Regions from separate parts of the Pseudomonas sp. TE12234 genome, predicted to be linked through region 3. Evidence: predicted binding sites of a transcription regulator. Region 3 holds the regulator's gene; each other region holds the start of a gene.

Region 1 (7,384 bases), on a different contig from region 3:
GCAGGAGCTGCTCGGCCATTCGGACATCAAGACCACGCAGATTTATACCCACCTGGACTTCCAGCACCTGGCCACGGTCTATGACAGTGCTCATCCACGGGCCAAACGCATTAAAGGCGATGATTCATGACTCTCCAACTGATCACCTTCGACCTCGACGACACTCTGTGGGACACCGCTCCGGTGATCGTCAGCGCCGAAGCCATCCTGCGTGAATGGCTGGCTGAACACGCACCGAATCTGGGCGCGGTGCCGGTGGAGCACTTGTGGGCCATTCGCGAACGCATCCTGAGCATCGAGCCGAACCTCAAGCACCGCATCAGCGCCCTGCGCCGCCGGGTGCTGTTCCAGGCGCTGGAAGAAGCCGGTTACGCCCATACAGAAGCGTCCGACCTGGCCGATCAGAGCTTCGAAGTGTTTCTGCATGCCCGGCATCAGCTGGAAATCTTCCCTGAAGTACAACCGACCCTGGAAGTGCTGGCCAACCATTACACCCTCGGCGTGGTGACCAACGGCAATGCCGACGTACGACGCCTGGGGCTCGCGGACTACTTCAAGTTTGCGTTATGCGCCGAAGACATCGGCATCGCCAAACCTGATTCTCGATTGTTCCATGAGGCGCTGCAGCGTGGCGGTGCCACGGCCGAGACAGCGGTGCACATCGGTGACCACCCAGGCGACGACATTGCCGGCGCCCAGCAAGCGGGACTGCGGGCGATCTGGTTCAACCCGGCCGGCAAGGACTGGGAAGCCGAGCGATTGCCGGACGCCGAGATCCGTAGCCTGACCGAGTTGCCGGCGTTGTTGGCGAGTTGGAACAAGGCCTCGAACTGACAAGCTCGCTCAGAGAGATCACCACAGTTTTCATATTTTTGTTTCAGGCATGAAAAAGCCCGCAGCGACGGCGGGCTTTTTCAGCAAGCAAGGAAACAGGCTTAGATAGGCCGGCTGCCGTACTTGTTATCAGGCTTCTTGGGCGGATCGGCGACCACGTTGGCCTCCACTTCCTGCACCTTGCCGCCACGAGCCAGGAACTCTTCCATGGCCTTGGCCAGGGCGTCGCGCTCCTTGTTCTTGGCTTCGACACTCGGCAGCTCATCGATTGATACCGCTGCCTTGGCTTTGCCTTTGGCGGTCGGAACCGGCGCATCACCGCCGTCATCTTCAGCGACGTCTTCCGCCGCTGCTTCCAGACCTTCTTCGGTTTCGTCGTCGTCGCCTACTTCGAGGTCGTCGTTTTCCAGATCATCGTCGCTCATGTTCTACCTCATGACTTGCGAAAAGCAGATTAGTTATAGCCCAGCTTTGCCCTCTGTCGAAGGCTGCCGGAAAAAAATCAACAGCCGCTGCTGACCAGCGGTTATGCCCCTTCACCGTGCAAGGTGGCGAGGACTTTACGGGCACCGCCATGATCACGGTGCTCGCCCAGATAAACGCCTTACCAGGTCCCTAGCGCCAGTCGGCCCGCCGAAACCGGCAAACTGAGCTGACAGCCAAGCACGCTGGCCTTGAAGTGCGCCGGGAGGTCGTCCAGGCCTTCGTCGTTATGCTCATAGCCGTCTGTTCCTTGTGGGATCAGACGATTGAAAAATCGTTCGAAGTCGCGACGTACCGCCGGATCGGCGTTCTCGTTGATGGTCAACGACGCCGAGGTATGCTGTAGCCACAAATGCAGCAGACCAACCCGACACGCCCTGAGTTCAGGCAAGCCGGCGAGTAACTCGTCCGTTACCAGATGAAAGCCCCGGGGCCTCGCCCGCAGGGTAATCAGAGTCTGCTGCCACATACAGTTCTCCGCACGTTCGGGGCGCATTCTAGCGCGCTCTGGGAAAAAACAAAGGCCCTAATATTCCTTCATTCCTGTAAGCCATCAGCGGCACAAAAACCCGCGTCCTAAACGTCGCAAAAGCTGTAAGAAAAAACCTTTCAGCGCAGCCCCCGATGACAAATTCCGGACAAAAAAATGCCCGGCAAGCCGGGCAAGTTTTCTCATGCGCGTGCTTACAAGTTGTAGCCGCGTTCGTTGTGAAGCGCCAGGTCGATACCGACGGCTTCTTCTTCTTCGGTGATACGCAGCCCCATGATGGCGTCCAGCACCTTGAGAATGATGAAGGTGACGATCGCGGTGTAGATCACCGTGAAGCCCACGCCTTTGCACTGAATCCAGACTTGAGCGGCAATGTCGGTGACGGTGCCGAAGCCACCCAGGGACGGTGCAGCGAATACACCGGTCAGGATCGCGCCGAGGATACCGCCGATACCGTGCACGCCGAAGGCGTCCAGGGAGTCGTCATAGCCGAGCTTGCGTTTCAGGGTGGTGGCACAGAAGAAGCACACCACGCCCGCGGCCAGGCCGATTATCAGTGAGCCCATTGGGCCTACAGTACCGGCGGCCGGGGTAATGGCGACCAGGCCGGCAACCACACCCGATGCGATACCCAGTGCGCTAGGTTTGCCGTGGGTGATCCACTCGGCGAACATCCAGCCCAGCGCGGCGGCGGCGGTTGCGATCTGGGTCACCAGCATCGCCATGCCGGCAGTACCGTTGGCCGCAGCTGCGGAACCGGCGTTGAAACCAAACCAGCCGACCCACAGCATGGCCGCGCCTACCAGGGTGTAACCAAGGTTATGCGGAGCCATTGGAGTCGTAGGGAAGCCTTTTCGCTTGCCCAGCACCAGGCAGGCTACAAGACCTGCAATACCGGCGTTGATGTGCACCACGGTGCCACCGGCGAAATCCAGTACGCCCCAGTCGCCCAACAGAGAACCCGGACCGCTCCAGACCATGTGCGCAATCGGCGCATATACCAGAGTGAACCACACGCCCATGAAGACCAGCATTGCAGAGAACTTCATCCGCTCAGCGAACGCACCGACGATCAGCGCTGGAGTAATGATGGCGAAAGTCATCTGATAGGTAACAAATACCGCTTCAGGGAACAGCGCCGCAGGGCCGGTAATGCTGGCCGGTGTGATGCCGGCGAGGAAGGCCTTGGCAAGGCTGCCGACAAAGGAATTGTAGTTGACCACCCCTGCTTCCATGCCCGTCGTGTCAAACGCCATGCTGTAGCCATAAATGAACCACAGGATGGTAACCAGCCCCGTAATGGCGAAGCACTGCATCATCACGGAAAGAATGTTTTTCGAACGAACCATGCCGCCGTAGAACAGCGCGAGACCGGGAATGGTCATGAACAGCACGAGGGCAGTCGAGGTCAACATCCAGGCGGTATCGCCGGAGTTGAGGACTGGAGTCGCCACCGGATCTGCCGCCATGGCCAGGCCGGGCATTACGATGGACAACAGGGCTCCTAGCCCTGCGAATTTACGCAGAGTCATATTGTTTTCTCCTGGGGCGTTGGGTTTGTGGCGGCTTAGATTGCGTCGGTATCGGTTTCGCCGGTACGAATGCGAATCGCCTGTTCCAGATTGACCACGAAGATCTTGCCGTCACCGATCTTGCCGGTGTTGGCGGCCTTGGTTATCGCCTCGATAACCCGGTCGAGATCCTTGTCGTCAATGGCGACATCAATCTTCACCTTTGGCAGGAAATCGACCACGTATTCCGCGCCGCGATACAGCTCGGTGTGCCCCTTCTGCCGACCGAAGCCTTTGACTTCGGTGACGGTAATGCCCTGCACGCCGATTTCGGACAACGATTCGCGCACGTCGTCCAACTTGAACGGCTTGATGATGGCAGTGACTAGCTTCATGAAAACTCTCTCCCGAATTGGTGGACTTGCCCCAGGAAAACAAACCCGTCTCAAGTCTAAGCGCAGTGCCTGGCTTTGTAACGCATCGTCGGCCTTACCTGCCCGTCCGACGCCAGCTACCCGCTCCTCACGAAACACTCCCCGCGTTTCGCTTGGCGCACTGCATTCGTCACAGCGACTGCATCAGTGCATGGGTCACCATGGACTAAGCAGAAAGCTTGCCATCTCCACAAAACCTACTGTTTTCAAGCCTTTACCAGTAGATGCCAGCAACTTCGCAACAACACTCCATGCGTTACGCACAACAACGGTGCGATGCCGTCCGTCCCCATGCGCGAAAAGCGTGCATCGACCGCCCGCGAAATGACTATAGACACTGCGTGATACACTGCCTGCCATTGTTATCAGGACCTTTCCCATGCTCGCGCCCAAAGACTTCCTCGACGCCCTGACTGGCACCGCCTCCCGTCTCTTCAGCGGCGACACCCCATTGCCGAAAAGCGAAATCGAAAGCCAATTCAAGGCCCTGCTGCAGAGTGGCTTCAGCAAGCTGGATCTGGTGAGCCGGGAAGAGTTTGATAGCCAGATGGTCGTGCTGGCGCGGACGCGAGCACGGTTGGAAGCACTTGAAACGAAGGTCGCGGAGATGGAAGCGAGGCTCAATCCGCCTGCAGAATAACGCCCCAATCCCTAATGGTTAGCCCCATTCCACCGTGTACGCGAGCCTGCTCGCGACAAGGTCGTAACGACTGTCAGATTTATCTGTAGGAATTGCCGAGACTGCGGTCTTCAAGCCCGCAAGAGTCCCGGCAACATCCTACGAAACTCTCATCCGCCGTCTGATTGCGCCGCAAATCCCCCCTTTCTAAGCTCTCCTCTCAAATGAGTCATTTGAACGCGAGCACTGCATCAGCACGAAAAAAATCTAGCCCGCAGTGAATATTAGTTATTGATACCAATGGAATATTCCTAACATCACAAGGAGTAACACCGCAAAAAGCTGTGTATATCTGTCTATATTTGTGACGCCCCCCGGCCCAGACGGAAGCAAAATCCCAAAGTGGAATAACACAGCCACTCCCAGCGGCGGTGCTACCTGCACCATAAGAGCAACCAGAACCAACCTATCCACCTTTGCTTGGTCAGTAGAAATCACGATGAAGTAAATAACGTCGCGGGCCTTGAAAGACCTTCCCCTTGCCAACAGGTAATTTTTTCGGCAGATCCTATCTGACTTATAAAAACAAAGGAGTTGCAGTGATGATTAACTCAACAAGCAATCCTGTAGTGAAAAGCAGTCTAGCCCTGACTGGATCAATAACGATGACAGCGGCACATTTACCGTTAATGAAAGACGGGCAGCGCTGGAAGAGTCAGACAAACAAGAATTCGCATGGAGGCAAAGAGTCGTTGCCGAGGCAGAGCATGAATACAACACCACAGGAAAACTGACCAAATTCTTCCAAAGCGTCCTTGACCATTACAAAGGCTTACCTCGAATAGAACAAGCAGAGTACCCGAGCGACTACGAATCCAGACTTAATGAATTGATAGCTTTAGACTTTAACTATTTGACGCATGTCGCAGAAGGCAAAGAGAAGGTCGACATAGAAAGCTTTATACTAAAAATTCTAAATAGTGATAGCAATCTGCCTGACGACGAACAGTCTTCCTCTAAGCCGCCTCAACCGAGCGAGCGATCCTGAGCCAACTTAGTTGGCCACCCATATCTATCCACACGCAGTAATGCAATAACTGATCACTTTCCACTAACACTGGCGCATCGCACTTTAATCGCCCTTCAAAGAGATTAAAGACTGCAATCGTTTGCGGCGGGGGAGCGCTCCCCCTCGCCACAGAATCAATGCGCTGCCCGTGAAGCCGCGCAACATCTTGCGAAAATTCCTTGCCTGCCATGCACCGCGGAAACAGCACTGCCGTCTACCCTTGCAAAAACCCGCAGGAAGCGGCCCCCGTACAACTCAAGGAACGACCATGTCCCTCTCCATCGTCCACAGCCGCGCCCAGATTGGCGTGGATGCCCCCGCCGTCACCGTCGAAGTTCATCTGGCCAATGGCTTGCCGTCGCTGACCATGGTCGGCCTGCCCGAAGCGGCGGTGAAGGAGAGCAAAGATCGAGTACGTAGCGCGATCATCAATTCGGGGCTGCAGTTTCCGGCGCGACGGATCACCTTGAATCTGGCCCCGGCGGATTTGCCCAAGGATGGCGGACGGTTCGATCTGGCAATTGCCTTGGGGATTCTTTCGGCCAGTGTGCAGGTGCCGACATTGACGCTCGATGATGTGGAGTGTCTGGGCGAGCTGGCCCTGTCAGGCGCAGTGCGTGCGGTGCGGGGCGTGTTGCCGGCGGCGTTGGCCGCGCGCAAGGCCGGACGCTCGTTGATGGTGCCGCGTGCGAATGCCGAAGAAGCGTGCCTGGCGTCGGGGTTGAAGGTGATTGCGGTGGATCATCTGCTGCAGGCCGTGGCGCATTTCAACGGGCACACGCCGGTTGAGCCCTATGTGTCCGATGGATTGATCCACGCCAGCAAACCCTACCCCGACCTGAACGAAGTGCAGGGTCAGCAAGCAGCCAAACGGGCGTTGCTGATTGCAGCGGCGGGTGCGCATAACCTCCTCTTCAGCGGACCTCCCGGAACGGGCAAGACGCTTCTGGCGAGTCGCCTGCCAGGGCTGCTGCCCCCACTGGCAGAGTGCGAAGCACTGGAAGTGGCCGCCATTCAGTCCGTCACCAGTTGCGTCCCGTTGAGCCATTGGCCGCAGCGCCCCTTCAGACAACCGCACCACTCGGCTTCTGGCCCGGCGCTGGTCGGTGGCGGCTCGAAACCACAGCCCGGTGAAATCACCCTCGCCCACCACGGTGTTTTGTTTCTCGATGAGCTTCCAGAGTTCGACCGCAAAGTGCTCGAGGTTTTGAGAGAGCCACTGGAGTCAGGCCATATCGTGATTTCCCGGGCCAAGGATCGCGTGCGGTTTCCGGCACGTTTTCAGTTGGTGGCGGCAATGAATCCGTGCCCTTGTGGATATCTTGGCGAACCCACTGGCCGCTGCTCCTGCACGCCGGACATGGTTCAGCGCTATCGCAACAAACTGTCCGGGCCCTTGCTGGATCGGATCGATTTGCACCTGACGGTGGCGCGGGAGGCCACGGCGTTGAATCCGACGGTGAAACCCGGGGAGGACAGCGCCAGCGCGGCAGGACTGGTCGCTGACGCCCGTGAACGCCAGCAAAAGCGTCAGGGGTGCGCCAACGCCTTTCTCGATTTGCCGGGGCTGCGCCGGCACTGCAAGTTATCCACAGTCGATGAGAACTGGCTGGAAACGGCCTGTGAACGGCTGACGTTGTCGTTGCGGTCGGCGCATCGGTTGCTGAAGGTGGCGCGAACCCTGGCGGATCTGGAACAGGTCGACGGGATCAAGCGGGAGCATCTGGCGGAGGCATTGCAGTATCGGCCGGCAACGCAATGAGTGCCTGCTCTCGATGACTATTTCAAAGGCACATCAGCGAAACCGGTCAACCTCCGACCGCAAATCCGCCGCCAGCTTCTCCAGCTCTTTAGCGGTGACCGCCAGGTTCGACACTACTTCCCGCTGCTCGCTGTTGGCCAGCGCAATGCTTTGCAAGTTGCTGCTGAGCAACGTCGCCGTAC
Region 2 (7,384 bases), on a different contig from region 3:
CGGCAAACCCGCGCGTCTGTTGCCGACTGGATAGTCCGGATACACGCGGTGGGACTTCTATACTGATGCTGTTTGTTTCAATGGGTGCATGGTCATGAGCGATAAAGACGATTTGCGCAAATACTCCTCTCAAGTCATCGACGGCGTGGAGGCCGCACCTGCCCGCGCCATGCTCCGGGCGGTAGGCTTCACCGACGAAGATTTCAAGAAACCGCAAATCGGCATTGCTTCCACCTGGGCGATGGTCACGCCCTGCAACATGCACATCGACAAACTGACGATCGAAGCCGAAAAAGGCGCGAATGCCGCCGGTGCCAAGGGCGTGATTTTCAACACCATCACCATTTCCGACGGCATCGCCAACGGCACCGAAGGCATGAAATATTCGCTGGTGTCCCGCGAGGTGATTGCCGATTCCATCGAGGTGGTGGTCGGTTGCGAAGGCTTCGACGGACTGGTGACCGTGGGTGGATGCGACAAGAACATGCCGGGCTGCCTGATCGGCATGGCGCGGCTGAACCGGCCGTCGATCTTCGTCTATGGCGGCACCATCCGCCCCGGTGCCGGGCACACCGACATCATTTCCGTGTTCGAGGCTGTGGGTCAGCATGCGCGCGGGGACATCAGCGAAATCCAGGTCAAACAGATCGAGGAAGTGGCCATTCCCGGCCCCGGCTCCTGCGGCGGCATGTACACCGCCAACACCATGGCCTCGGCCATCGAGGCGCTGGGCATGAGCCTGCCCGGTTCCAGTTCCCAGGATGCCATCGGCAGCGACAAGGCTTCGGACAGTTTCCGTGCCGGCCAGCAGGTCATGGAACTGCTCAAGCTCGACCTCAAACCCCGCGACATCATGACCCGCAAGGCTTTCGAAAATGCCATTCGCGTGGTGATCGCCCTCGCCGGCTCGACCAATGCGGTGCTGCATCTGTTGGCCATGGCCCACGCGGTCGACGTCGAACTGACCCTCGATGACTTCGTTGAGCTGGGCAAGATCTCCCCCGTGGTCGCCGACCTGCGCCCCAGTGGCAAGTACATGATGAGTGAACTGGTGGCCATCGGCGGCATTCAACCCTTGATGAAACGCATGCTGGCAGCCGGCATGCTGCACGGCGATGTGCTGACCGTCACCGGCAAAACCCTGGCGGAAAACCTCGAGAACGTCCCCGACTACCCCGCCGGGCAAGACGTGATCCTGCCCTTCGACCAACCGATCAAAAAGGACTCGCACCTGGTGGTGCTGCGCGGCAACCTCTCGCCCGGCGGCGCGGTGGCCAAGATCACCGGCAAGGAAGGCCTGCGCTTTGCAGGCTCGGCACGGGTCTACCACGGCGAAGAAGACGCACTGGCCGGCATCCTCAACGGTGAAGTGCAACCCGGCGAAGTGATCGTGATCCGCTACGAAGGCCCCAAGGGCGGACCGGGCATGCGCGAAATGCTCTCGCCGACGTCGGCGGTGATGGGCAAGGGATTGGGCAAGGACGTGGCGCTGATCACCGATGGCCGCTTCTCCGGCGGCTCCCACGGCTTCGTGGTGGGGCATATCACGCCCGAGGCCTATGACGGCGGGCCGATTGCGCTGATCGAAAACGGCGACAGGATCACCATTGATGCCGAAACCCGGCAGATCACGGTCGATGTCTCCGATGCCGAACTGGCCGAGCGCAAGCGCCGTTGGGTGCGTCCGGAATCGAAGTACAAACGCGGGGTACTGGCCAAGTACGCGAAGACCGTGTCCAGCGCCTCTGAAGGCGCTGTCACGGACAAATACCTCTAAAGCCGCGCCGCCGACCCTGTTGGAGCTGGCAAGCCAGCTCCGGTTTCAATGCCCGCGGATATAGTGTTCGAACTGGCGGATCAAGTTGGCCTGCTCGACAATCGCTTCCTTGACCAGATCGCCAATCGACAGCAAACCCATCAGCTCGCCATTCTCGACCACGGGCAAGTGGCGTAAATGACTGTCCGTCATGACCGCCATGCAATGCTCGATGCTTTGTTGGCTGTCGGCCGTGATCACCGGCGAACTCATGATCGCCCTGACCGGCGTGCCGACTGACGAGCGCCCCAGCAAAACGACTTTTCTTGCATAGTCGCGCTCGCTGATCACCCCGACGACTTCACCCCTTTCGATCACCGGCAGAGCACCGACGTTCTTTTCGGCCATTTTCTTCACGGCCTCGAGCACCATCGCGTCCGGTGCGATGCTGTGCACCTGCTGGTTTTCCAGGACCTTGAGCTTGAGCAACTGTGCGGCTGTCTTCATATCCGACTCCTGATGTGAATGGCCTGAACCGTCAGGCCACCCCGACCTCCACGACCCCATCGTTCAACCGCACCGGCCAGACCCGCAAACGCTGTTGCGGGTACTCCAGGCAGGAGCCGTCTTCCAGGCGGAAATGCTGCTTGTAGATCGGCGACGCCACCACCAGATCGCCCTTGATGCTGCCCACCAGGCCGCGACCGATGACATTGGCCCCCGATTGCGGATCGTGGTTATCGATGGCGTAGAGCGTCTTGCCCTCGATGCCCGGCAGGTAGAACAACGCCACCTGCGCGCCGTCCAGCCACACCACCACACCGGAGTCGTTCACCAGATCCTGCTGGCTGCACACCGATTGCCAGATTGCGCACTGTTCTTCGCGGTTGATGCGTTGGGTATTGGACGGGTTCATCAGACACGCTCCTCGGTGACAGGGATAAGGTTCAGTTCGGCGGCCATGATCGGGCGGCGTTGACCGCGCTCCTGGACGAAATGGATGTCCGGGTCCGGGCGCTTGTCGTTGACGAAGGTACGGAAGCGCTTCAGCTTTTCCGGGTCCTTGAGGGCGTTGGCCCATTCGCATTCATAGCGGTTGACCACCAGTTGCATCTGCGACTCCAGTTCGGCGCCCAGGCCCAGGCTGTCGTGGATGATCACGTCCTTGAGGTAATCCAGACCGCCCTCCAGGCTTTCGCGCCAGACCGAGGTGCGCTGCAGCTTGTCGGCGGTACGGATGTAGAACATCAGGAAGCGGTCGATGTAGCGGATCAGGGTGGCATCGTCCAGGTCGGTGGCGAACAGCTCGGCATGCCGCGGACGCATGCCACCGTTGCCGGCGATGTAGAGGTTCCAGCCTTTCTCGGTGGCGATCACGCCGACGTCCTTGCTTTGCGCCTCGGCGCACTCACGGGTGCAACCGGACACCGCGAACTTGAGCTTGTGCGGCGAACGCAGGCCCTTGTAGCGGTCCTCGATCGTCAGGGCCATCTGCACGCTGTCCTGCACGCCGTAGCGGCACCAGGTGCTGCCGACGCAAGACTTCACCGTGCGGGTCGATTTGCCGTAGGCGTGGCCGGTTTCGAAGCCGGCTTCGATCAGTTCGCCCCAGATGTCCGGCAACTGATGCAGCTGGGCGCCGAACAGGTCGATCCGCTGGCCACCGGTGATTTTGGTGTAGAGGTCGTATTTCTTCGCGACGACGCCTATGGCGATCAATTTATCGGCAGTGATCTCGCCACCGGGAATGCGCGGCACCACCGAGTACGTGCCGTTCTTCTGCATGTTGGCCATGAAGGTGTCGTTGGTGTCCTGCAACGGCACCAGCGACGGGTCCATGATCGGCTGGTTCCAGCACGACGCGAGGATCGAGCCCACGGCCGGCTTGCACACGTCGCAACCGGTGTGACCCCGGCCATGTTTGGCCAGCAGCTCCTCGAAAGTGATGATTCCTTCTACCCGCACCAGGGCATACAGCTCCTGGCGGGTGAAGGCGAAGTGTTCGCACAGGCTCTTGTCGACACTGACGCCACGGGCGATCAACTCATGCTCGAAGACTTGTTTGAGCAGACCGGCACAACCGCCACAACCGGTGCAGGCCTTGGTCTGCGACTTGAGCAGGCCGAGGTCGGTGCAGCCGCCGTCGATGGCCGAGCAGATGGCGCCCTTGGTCACGTTGTGGCAGGAGCAGACCGTCGCCGCTTCCGGCAAGGCGCCCGGCCCGAGGGTGGGGGCCCCTTCCGACGACGGCAGGATCAGCGCGGCCGGTTCGGACGGCAGGGTAATCGCGTTCTGCATGTATTGCAGCAGGGTGTCGTAGTAGCTGTTGTCACCGATCAGCACCGCGCCAAGTACACGCTTGCCGGTGGCGTCCACCACCAGGCGCCGGTAGCTGGCGCTCGTCTCGTCGATGAATTGGTAGCTGCGGGCACCGGGCGTATGGGCGTGGGCATCGCCGATGGAGCCGACGTCGACGCCCAGCAGTTTGAGCTTGGTCGACATGTCCGCCCCGTGGAACGGCTCGGCGACCTCATCGCACAGCCGCGCGGCGACGCTGCGTGCCATCTGGTAGCCGGGCGCGACCAGGCCGAACAGGCTGCCATTCCACGATGCGCACTCGCCGATGGCATAGATGTGCGGGTCACAGCTCAAGCACGTATCGTCGATCACCACGCCACCGCGCGGACCGATCTCCAGCGCACATTGGCGAGCCAGCGCGTCTTGCGCACGGATACCGGCGGAGAACACTACCAGGTCGGTTTCGAGGAATTCGTCGTTGGCAAAATTCATCCGATAGCGATAGTCCTCGCCGGCGCTGATCGATTGCGTGGCGCGGGACAGATGCACCCCGACACCCAGGCGTTCGATTTGCGCCTTGAGCGCCAGGCCACCCAGATCGTCCAGTTGCACCGGCATCAGGCGCGGGGCGAACTCCACGACATGGGCTTCAAGGCCCAGGCTCTTGAGCGCGTTGGCCGCTTCCAGGCCGAGCAGGCCACCGCCAACCACCACGCCGCGCCGGGCATTGGCCGCCGCCGCTCGAATGGCATCGAGGTCTTCGAGGGTGCGATAGACCAGCCGCGAATCGCCTGCGGCGCCTTCAATCGGTGGCACAAAGGGGTACGAACCGGTGGCCAGGACCAGTTTGTCGTAGCTGACACACCCTTGCGCGGTGATGACCTGACGCCGCGCGCGGTCGATTTCCAGCACCGGCACGCCCAGGTGCAAGGTGACGCCGGGCGTCTGGTACAACGACGCATCGCTCAGCGCCAACGACTCCGCATCGCGGCCGGAGAAGTATTCGGAAAGGTGCACACGGTCGTAAGCGCGCATCGGCTCTTCGCTGAAGACATGCAGGCGATAGCGGTCAAGGGCGCCGCGTTCGATCAACTGCTCCACACAATGATGTCCGACCATGCCGTTGCCGATCACGACCAGCGTTTGCGGCTTGTTCAACGTGGCTACATTGGAATTCATAAACGACACCTGCCCAAAGCCAATCACGGAAAAAAAAGCAAAAAAAAACGCCTGAAACCTTACGGTTCCAGGCGTCTTTGCCTGTTCTTTTGCGGTGTTGAAACCAGACGGCTATGCCTGATCCACCGATGTAGCCCACGACCTGTGCGGCCAGTCGATCGTCGTTGACCGAGAGGGCTGCCCTCTTGTTCAGAGGGACTTGAGGGGACTAATGCAGCCTTTGTGCCAGTCGAGTGAAGGCGCCTGTTTATGGCGGTGAAAACAGGAGCGCCACCCCCCCTTGCGAGCAAGGTTTCTGGCGAAAAAGCAGGCTTGTCGGTGGTGGATGTCTCAGGCGGGGAGACTTCAGGAAACCGCTTCGCACTGGTGCACGGTGCCCGACATCGCGCTCTAAAAGTGCAGAGGAGGCGTCTGTAGGCGCGAGCTGGCTCGCGATGGGCGCTAACGATAACGCTGTCCATCTGACACCCCGCGGCGCTCTCGGGTCCATCGCGAGCCGGCTCGCTCCTGCACCGGATCAGCGGCGAAAGCGCCATTTATCGGGTTGTGTACGGCTGAGCCGCGACCATTTGGCGCATGACCGGCGGGCGATCGATTAAGCGTCATGGGGCAACAGTTTGTTAACATCCACGCGCTTTTTTTCGTCTGATGCGTCAGGCACTGTGGTTTTTCAGTTGTGACACAGGAAGCTTTTTTCCATGAGTACGTTGTATACCCGTCGCACGGTCCTGCAAGGCATGGGCCTGCTGAGCCTTGGCCTGCTCGCCGGCTGCGATGACAGCAGCAAGCTGTCGTTCAAGTACGGCAAGGATCTGAGCGACAAGATCATGGGGCGCAATTTCAAGCTCAAGGACGCCCAGGGCGAGACCCGGATGCTCGGCAGCTACCGTGGCCTGATGCCGATGATCTTCTTCGGCTTCACCCAATGCCCCGCGGTCTGCCCGACGACCCTGGCCCGCGCCGCCCAGGCCAAGAAGCTGATGGGCCGCGACGGCGAACGCCTGCAAGTGATCTTCATCACCCTCGACCCCGAGCGCGATACCCCGCAAATGCTCGACAAATACGTCAAGGCCTTCGACCCGAGTTTCGAGGCGTTGTACGGCACCCTGGAAGAAACCGCCGCCACCGCCAAGGAGTTCGGCGTGTTCTATGAAAAGGTCCCGAGCGGCGACACCTACACCCTCTCCCACACCGCGACCAGCTACGTCTTCGATTCCAGGGGCAACTTGCGCCTGGGGCTGTCCGCGTCCCTTACCGCAAAAGAGTGCGCAGAAGACCTGCTCACCGTCATGGAGGTCTGCTGATGACTTCGTTCTGCGCAAAGCGTGTTAAACAACTGGCCCTGGGCCTGTCCCTGATCGGCATGGCCTGGCAGGTATCGGCGCAAACCCAGGTCAGCGACGCCTGGGTCCGCGCGACCGTGGCCGGCCAGCCTTCGACCGGGGCCTTCATGACCCTGCAGGCGGACACTGACAGCCAACTGCTGAGCGTGCAGTCGCCCGTCGCCAAGACCGTGCAGATTCACCAGATGAGCATGAAAGACGACGTGATGAAGATGGGTCAGGTCGAATCCGTCGCATTGCCGGCCGGCAAGCCGGTGAGCCTCGACCCCAGCGGCTACCACGTCATGTTGATGGACCTGACGGCCCAGGTGAAGGAAGGCAGCAAAGTGCCCCTGACCCTGATCGTGGAAAACGCCAAGGGCGAGAAAGAGACGATCAACGTCGAAGCTGAAGCCAAGGCGCTGGGCACCATGGATCACGGCAGCATGATGGACCACAGCAAGATGCATTGATGTGCTGGCCGCCTCGTCCCGCGAGGCGGCTTATTGACCGGCAGGGGTCACTCAGCCAACCCCGCTTCCACTCACGCCCCTTTCGACGTATTAAGCGCCACAGCCGCTCGTATGAGCGCCTTCAGCGCGGTTTCATTGATCTCGTCGCCTTCATGAATATCAATGGCACGCCGGGTATTGCCATCAAGGCTGGCATTGAACAGCCCAGAAGGGTCGTCCAGTGATGCCCCCTTGGCGAAGGTCATCTTCACCGCGTTCTTGTAGGTTTCACCGGTGCAGATAATCCCGGCATGGGACCACACCGGAACCCCTCTCCATTTCAATTCCTCGACCACGTCAGGGTCGGCCTCCTTGAC
Region 3 (7,384 bases):
AGTCTGGGCGCAGCACTGGGAAGCGTGAGCGCCTGGGCTCTGCCGAACGATCAAGAGCAGCCTATCCGCATTCAAGCCGACGACGCCCAACTGGACGACAAGAATGGCGTTGCCACCTATAAAGGCGATGTGATCATCACCCAGGGCTCGATGATCGTTAAGGGCAACACCGTAACCATCACCCGCACCCCGACTGGCGACATCGATGTCGTGACTTCGGTGGGCAACCTCGCCTACTTCGAACAGCTGCAAACCCAAGGCGACACCAAGCCCGTCCAGGGCTGGGGTGTGACCATCCAGTACCACGCCTCGCAAAACCGCGTGGTGCTGATCGATCGCGCCAAAGTCATCGACAAGGACAACAACACCACCCAGGGCGAGAAAATCGTCTACGACACCGTCAAGAAGCTTGCGAGCGCTGGCCGTGCAACAGGCAACAAGGTCACCGAAGCGCGTCCGCGCATCGACATGGTGATCCAGCCGAAGAAGAAAACCGACGAGCAAAAGGCCCAGTAATGGCAACTCTGAAAGCTCAGCATCTGGCCAAGAGCTACAAGAGCCGCCAGGTCGTGCGTGATGTCAGCCTGTCCATCGACAGCGGTCAGATCGTCGGCCTGCTGGGCCCTAACGGCGCCGGCAAGACCACCTGCTTCTACATGATCGTAGGCCTGGTACAGGCCGATCAGGGTCGCGTACTGATCGACGATCTGGACGTCAGCCACCAGCCCATGCACGGCCGCGCGAAGGCCGGTATCGGCTATCTGCCGCAAGAAGCGTCGATCTTCCGCAAACTGTCGGTCGCCGACAACATCATGGCCATCCTCGAGACCCGCAAGGAACTCGACAAGGCCGGTCGTCGCAAGGAACTGGAAAGCCTGCTCCAGGAGTTCCACATCAGCCACATCCGTGACAGCCTCGGCATGAGCCTGTCCGGTGGCGAACGCCGCCGTGTGGAGATCGCCCGTGCCCTGGCGACCAACCCGAAATTCATCCTGCTCGACGAACCCTTCGCCGGCGTGGATCCGATTTCGGTGGGCGACATCAAGCAGATCATTCATCACCTCAAGGCCAAGGGCATTGGCGTGCTGATCACCGACCACAATGTCCGCGAAACCCTGGACATCTGCGAAACCGCCTACATCGTCAACGATGGCCAACTGATCGCCGAGGGCGACGCTGAAACCATCCTGGCCAACGACCTGGTCAAGGAAGTGTATCTGGGCCATGAGTTCCGCCTGTAAGCACTGAGGTGTCTGGCTAGTCGACGGGCGCTTGTCTCGATAAAAAATCAACATTTTTTTATTGTTACAGCGCTCTAGGCAAACACTTCAGTTTCGGGCATATAATTTGCTTATGTTTGGCGCTCCGGCGCCCTGTAGTGGATGGCGCATGTGCGCCGGCGAATAAGGTGTTAAGCCCCTGCCATGAAACCATCGCTAGTCTTGAGAATGGGCCAGCAGCTGACGATGACACCGCAGCTGCAACAGGCCATCCGCCTGCTCCAATTGTCGACCCTGGACCTGCAACAGGAAATCCAGGAGGCCCTGGAGTCCAATCCGATGCTCGAACGCCAGGAAGACGGCGACGACTTCGATAACACCGACCCCCTGGCCGACAACGTCGAACAGAAGCCCAACCCCGACATTCAGGAACCCTCCTACCAGGAAAGCGCACCGACGGTTGATAACCTCGAGGAAGGCGACTGGAACGAGCGCATTCCCAATGAACTGCCCGTCGACACCGCCTGGGAAGACGTCTACCAGACCAGTGCCAGCAGCCTGCCGAGCAACGATGACGACGAGTGGGATTTCACCACCCGCACATCGGCCGGCGAAAGCCTGCAAAGCCACCTGTTGTGGCAATTGAACCTGGCGCCAATGTCCGACACCGATCGCCTGATCGCCGTGACCCTGATTGATTGCATCAACAATCAGGGCTATCTGGACGAGACGCTCGAGGAAATCCTCGAAGCCTTCGATCCGGAACTGGACATCGAACTGGACGAAATCGAAGCTGTTCTGCACCGCATCCAGCAATTCGAACCCGCCGGTATTGGTGCCCGCAACCTGGGCGAATGCCTGCTGCTGCAATTACGTCAGTTGCCGGCCAAAACCCCTTGGCTGAACGAAGCCAAGCGCCTGGTCACCGATTTCATCGACCTGCTCGGCAGCCGCGATTACAGTCAACTGATGCGCCGCATGAAGCTCAAGGAAGACGAACTGCGCCAGGTGATCGAACTGGTTCAGAGCCTTAACCCACGCCCAGGCTCGCAGATCGAGTCCACTGAAGCCGAATACGTCGTTCCCGACGTGATCGTGCGCAAGGACAACGAACGCTGGCTGGTGGAGCTCAATCAGGAGTCGGTTCCACGTCTTCGGGTCAACGCCCAGTACGCCGGTTTCGTGCGTCGCGCCGACACCAGCGCCGACAACACCTTCATGCGCAATCAGTTGCAGGAAGCCCGCTGGTTCATCAAAAGCCTGCAAAGCCGCAACGAAACCCTGATGAAAGTAGCCACCCAGATCGTCGAGCATCAACGCGGCTTCCTGGAGTACGGCGACGAAGCCATGAAGCCGCTGGTTCTGCATGACATCGCCGAGGCGGTCGGCATGCACGAATCGACGATTTCACGCGTGACCACACAGAAATTCATGCATACCCCTCGGGGCATATATGAACTGAAATACTTTTTCTCCAGCCATGTCAGCACCTCCGAAGGTGGCGAATGCTCGTCCACGGCGATCCGCGCGATCATCAAAAAACTGGTTGCTGCGGAAAATCAGAAAAAGCCGTTGAGTGACAGCAAGATCGCTGGTTTACTGGAGGCACAAGGCATTCAGGTGGCTCGCCGCACCGTCGCCAAGTACCGCGAATCCCTGGGGATCGCGCCTTCGAGCGAACGCAAGCGGTTGATGTAGAGCCACGCCACAGCGTTCCAGTGGTAGATCATCTGATCTACCGCTTTATGCACTGGCAACGAAGGAGAAGCTGTATGCAAGTCAACATCAGTGGACACCAACTGGAAGTGACCGAACCTCTTCGCACCTACATCGGCGAAAAACTCGAACGATTAGAGAGGCATTTCGACAAGATCACCAACGTTCAGGTCACGATGACCGTCGAAAAGTTGAAGCAGAAAATCGAAGCCACGCTGCATATTCCCGGCAATGAAGTGGTCGCCAACGCGGAACATACCGACATGTACGCGGCGATCGACGCACTGACCGACAAGCTGGACAAACAACTCAAAAAGCATAAGGAAAAGACCCAGAGCCTCCTTCAGGGCGCTACGGGTCGTTAACACTCCCAACCCATGATCCGACTTGAAAGCATCCTGACCCCCGGCCGTTCCCTGGTGAACGTGCCGGGCGGCAGTAAAAAGAAAGCCCTCGAGCAAATTGCCAACCTGATCGCCCGGGAAGTGCCGGATCTGGAGATGCAAGATGTCTTCGAGGCTTTGATTGCCCGCGAAAAACTCGGCTCGACCGGTTTTGGCAACGGTATCGCCATTCCCCACTGTCGCCTGAAGGGTTGTACCTCGCCCATCAGCGCTTTGATGCACCTTGACGCCCCCATAGATTTCGACGCCATCGATGGCGCACCGGTTGACCTGTTGTTCGTTCTGTTGGTCCCGGAAGCTGCTACCGATGCGCACCTGGAGCTTTTGCGCCAGATCGCCAGCATGCTCGACCGCAAGGAAGTGCGCGAAAAACTGCGCAGTGCCCCGAGCAATGAAGCCTTGTATCAGGTTGTCCTGAACGAGCAAAACGGTCAGTAATCATGCGTTTGATCATCGTCAGCGGCCGTTCCGGCTCGGGTAAAAGTACCGCCCTCGATGTGCTTGAGGACAACGGCTACTACTGCATCGACAACCTGCCTGCCGGGTTGCTGCCGGAACTTGCCGAACGCTCGTTGATTCACACCGAGCTGGTACAGCCACTCGTTGCTGTCTCCATCGATGCACGCAACCTGCCGAGCCACCTGTCGCGGTTTCCCGAGCTGCTGGAAGAAGTCCGCAGCCGGCATATCCAGTGCGATGTGCTGTACCTGGACGCTGATGAAGAAACCCTGCTTAAACGCTTTTCCGAAACCCGTCGCCGTCATCCACTGAGCAGTGCCAATCGCTCGCTGGCCGAGGCGATCAACGATGAAACCAGCTTGCTCGGCCCCATTGCCGACCTCGCCGACCTCAAGGTCAATACCACCAACCTTAACCTGTATCAGTTGCGCGATACGATCAAGCTGCGCCTGCTGAACCAGCCGGAACCCGGTACGGCGTTTCTGGTGGAATCCTTTGGCTTCAAGCGTGGCATGCCGGTGGACGCCGATCTGGTGTTCGACGTGCGCTGCCTGCCCAATCCCTACTGGAAACCCGAGCTTCGGGCGCTGTCCGGGCTTGATCAACCCGTTGCCGAGTACCTTGCTGCCCAGCCGGATGTGGAAGAAATGTTCCAGGATATTTCTACATATCTGCTCAAATGGTTGCCCCGCTTTGCCGCCAGCAACCGCGCCTATGTCACTATTGCCATTGGCTGCACCGGCGGGCACCACCGATCTGTCTACCTGACCGAACGCCTGGGCAAGACGCTGCAACAATCCCTGAAGAACGTCCAGGTTCGCCACCGCGACCTCAGCTAAAGGATTCACACCGCGATGCCTGCTCTGGAAATCGAAATCATCAACAAACTCGGCTTGCATGCCCGTGCTTCTGCAAAATTCGTCGGGGTCGCCGGTGAGTTCAAGGATTGCACGATCAGAGTAGGACGCACTCCGGAATCCACGGTCGACGGCAAAAGCATCATGGCCATGATGATGCTCGCTGCGGGCAAGGGAACCAAAATCTATATCAACACCGAAGGCGAAGACGCGCAAAGGGCACTGGATGCGTTGAAAGACTTGATCAACCGCTATTTCGACGAAGGCGAGTAGACGCCAATCCAGGCTAAAGCTGCTCTGTAGCCCAATAAAAAAGGCGCACCACCAGATCAGGTGGCGCGCCTTTTTTGTGACGAACGGGTTTAGCTGCCCGCCACCGTCATTCGCTCGATCAGCACAGAACCCGTACGAATGTTGCTGCGCAGTTCCAGGTCATTACCCACGGCAACGATCTGCTTGAACATGTCGCGCATGTTGCCGGCGATGGTGACTTCCTGGACGGCAAACTGGATTTCGCCGTTCTCTACCCAGTAACCCGCCGCGCCACGGGAGTAATCGCCAGTCACCATGTTCAAGCCCTGGCCCATCAACTCCGTGACCAGCAAGCCGCGTCCCATACGACGCAACAAGGCTGCCTGATCCTCGTCGCCATGGGTAACGAACAGATTGTGCACCCCGCCGGCATTCGCGGTGCTCGGCATGCCGAGTTTGCGACCGGAGTAAGTACCGAGGATGTAAGAGACCAGCTCGCCCTTTTCGACGAACGGCTTGGCGTAGGTCGCCAGTCCATCACCATCGAACGCCGCGCTGCCCATGGCTCGCATCAAGTGTGGCCGCTCGTCGATGGTCAGCCATTCCGGAAACAGCTTTTGCCCCAGGGTGCCTTCGAGGAACGATGATTTGCGATAAAGACTGCCGCCGGAAATCGCCGACAGGAAGCTACCGAACAAACCACCGGCCAACTCAGCGGAAAACAGCACTGGCACTTCGCAGGTCGGCACCGGACGCGCCCCAAGACGACTCGCTGCACGTTGCGCGGCACGCTGTCCGATGCTCACCGGATCAGCCAGCAAATTGCCCTGACGGTTCACGTCATACCAGTAATCGCGCTGCATCTGGCCATCGGCCTCGGCGATCATTACACAGCTCAGGCTGTGTCGGGTCGAAGCGTAACCGCCAACAAACCCGTGGCTGTTACCGTAAACACGGCAACCTTGGTGGGTGCTCAGCGTAGTGCCGTCGGCATTCTTGATCCGGCTGTCGGCAGCAAACGCGGCCGCTTCACAGGCCAGGGCCTGCTCGATTGCCTGCTCTGGCGTGATATCCCATTGGTGGAACAGGTCGAAATCCTGAATGTCACGAGCCATCAAAGCGGCATCCGCCAGGCCCGACGCTTCGTCTTCAGAGGTGTGTTTGGCAATGGCCAAGGCGGCGGCCACGGTTTCACGAATCGCCTCAGGACCGCTGGCCGAGGTGCTGGCCGAACCCTTGCGCTGGCCAACGTACAAGGTGATGCCAAAACCCTGATCACGGTTGAATTCGACGGTTTCAACTTCGCGCTGGCGCACCGTGGTCGACAGGCCCTGCTCCAGGGACACCGCCACTTCACAGGCACTGGCCCCCTGACGCTTGGCTTCAGCGATGATTTGCTCGACTTGTTCTTGCAGTGCCGGCAACGCTTGTGGGCCGACGCTTTCAACTGCACTCATGCTGTTCTCCACTCAAATTCTGCTTTCGGTATAGGTCATCGAGCGACCGGGCCGGACAAGCGGCCCCCGACTGGTTATCATGGCGGCGTTTCTTTGCGGACGGCCACCATGGTTGATTCTTACGACGACTCCCTCGATACGGGAGAAAAAAGCAAATCCCAGGTCAAACGCGAGCTGCATGCTCTGGTTGACCTTGGCGAGCGCCTTACAACACTCAAGCCTGACTTGCTGGCAAAACTGCCCTTGACCGACGCGTTGCGCCGGGCCTTGGCCGATGCGCCCAAGCACGTTGCGAACATCGCGCGTAAACGGCACCTTCAGTTCATCGGCAAACTGATGCGCGATCAGGACACTGACGCCATTCTGGTTTTGCTCGATCAACTCGATGCCTCCACTCGCCAATACAACGAACGCTTCCACAACCTGGAGCGCTGGCGTGATCGCCTGATCGCCGGCGACGACGCAGTCCTGGAGAAGTTCGTCATCGACTACCCGGAGGCTGATCGCCAGCAATTGCGCTCCCTGATCCGTCAGGCCCAGCACGAATTGGCGACCAACAAGCCACCGGCATCGAGCCGTAAAATCTTCAAGTACATCCGTGAGCTGGACGAGACTCAACGCGGTCTGCGCTGAGACTCTGATCGGGTGAGTCGCCTGGCGGCTCACCCGCAGCTCCACGCCTTACGCGCCCGTGCCACCCACGGTGATCGCATCAATCTTCAGCGTTGGCTGGCCGACACCCACCGGCACCGACTGCCCATCCTTGCCGCATGTCCCCACACCGCTATCCAGCGACAGATCGTTACCGACCATCGACACTTTGCTCATGGCTTCCGGCCCGTTACCGATCAGGGTCGCGCCCTTGACCGGAGCGGTGATCTTGCCGTCTTCGATCAGGTACGCCTCGCTGGTGGAGAACACGAACTTGCCGCTGGTAATGTCCACCTGGCCGCCGCCAAGGTTGGCGCAATAGATACCGCGCTTCACCGAGGCGATGATTTCCGCCGGATCGCTTTCAC

The links. Region 3 encodes sigma-54, which starts transcription at its own class of promoters, with help from an activator protein. Its sites were predicted from a motif close to ANTGGCATNNANNTTGCTNT; they were not measured.
Region 1: the regulator sigma-54 is predicted to act here: its motif matches at 3,920-3,939, upstream of glnK (P-II family nitrogen regulator).
Region 2: the regulator sigma-54 is predicted to act here: its motif matches at 5,444-5,463, upstream of nirB (nitrite reductase large subunit NirB).

What each region holds. Positions count from the first base shown of each region.
Region 1 is NZ_JBSSEP010000001.1:355,912-363,295, reverse strand. It holds gene xerC (tyrosine recombinase XerC) at 1-130, shown strand, start outside; gene ACVWYU_RS01695 (HAD family hydrolase) at 127-834, shown strand; gene sutA (transcriptional regulator SutA) at 936-1,259, opposite strand; partial or broken gene ACVWYU_RS01685 (secondary thiamine-phosphate synthase enzyme YjbQ) at 1,361-1,786, opposite strand; gene ACVWYU_RS01680 (ammonium transporter) at 2,002-3,339, opposite strand; gene glnK (P-II family nitrogen regulator) at 3,375-3,713, opposite strand; gene ACVWYU_RS01670 (accessory factor UbiK family protein) at 4,132-4,392, shown strand; gene ACVWYU_RS01665 (YifB family Mg chelatase-like AAA ATPase) at 5,709-7,202, shown strand; gene ACVWYU_RS01660 (methyl-accepting chemotaxis protein) at 7,236-7,384, opposite strand, start outside.
Region 2 is NZ_JBSSEP010000018.1:94,999-102,382, forward strand. It holds gene ilvD (dihydroxy-acid dehydratase) at 95-1,777, shown strand; gene ACVWYU_RS24045 (CBS domain-containing protein) at 1,823-2,263, opposite strand; gene nirD (nitrite reductase small subunit NirD) at 2,295-2,672, opposite strand; gene nirB (nitrite reductase large subunit NirB) at 2,672-5,233, opposite strand; gene ACVWYU_RS24060 (SCO family protein) at 5,932-6,537, shown strand; gene ACVWYU_RS24065 (copper chaperone PCu(A)C) at 6,537-7,028, shown strand; gene ACVWYU_RS24070 (DUF1801 domain-containing protein) at 7,100-7,384, opposite strand, start outside.
Region 3 is NZ_JBSSEP010000006.1:97,985-105,368, forward strand. It holds gene lptA (lipopolysaccharide transport periplasmic protein LptA) at 1-516, shown strand, start outside; gene lptB (LPS export ABC transporter ATP-binding protein) at 516-1,241, shown strand; gene ACVWYU_RS11920 (RNA polymerase factor sigma-54) at 1,425-2,918, shown strand; gene hpf (ribosome hibernation-promoting factor, HPF/YfiA family) at 2,993-3,301, shown strand; gene ptsN (PTS IIA-like nitrogen regulatory protein PtsN) at 3,314-3,778, shown strand; gene rapZ (RNase adapter RapZ) at 3,781-4,638, shown strand; gene ACVWYU_RS11940 (HPr family phosphocarrier protein) at 4,654-4,929, shown strand; gene pmbA (metalloprotease PmbA) at 5,019-6,365, opposite strand; gene yjgA (ribosome biogenesis factor YjgA) at 6,474-6,998, shown strand; gene tldD (metalloprotease TldD) at 7,047-7,384, opposite strand, start outside.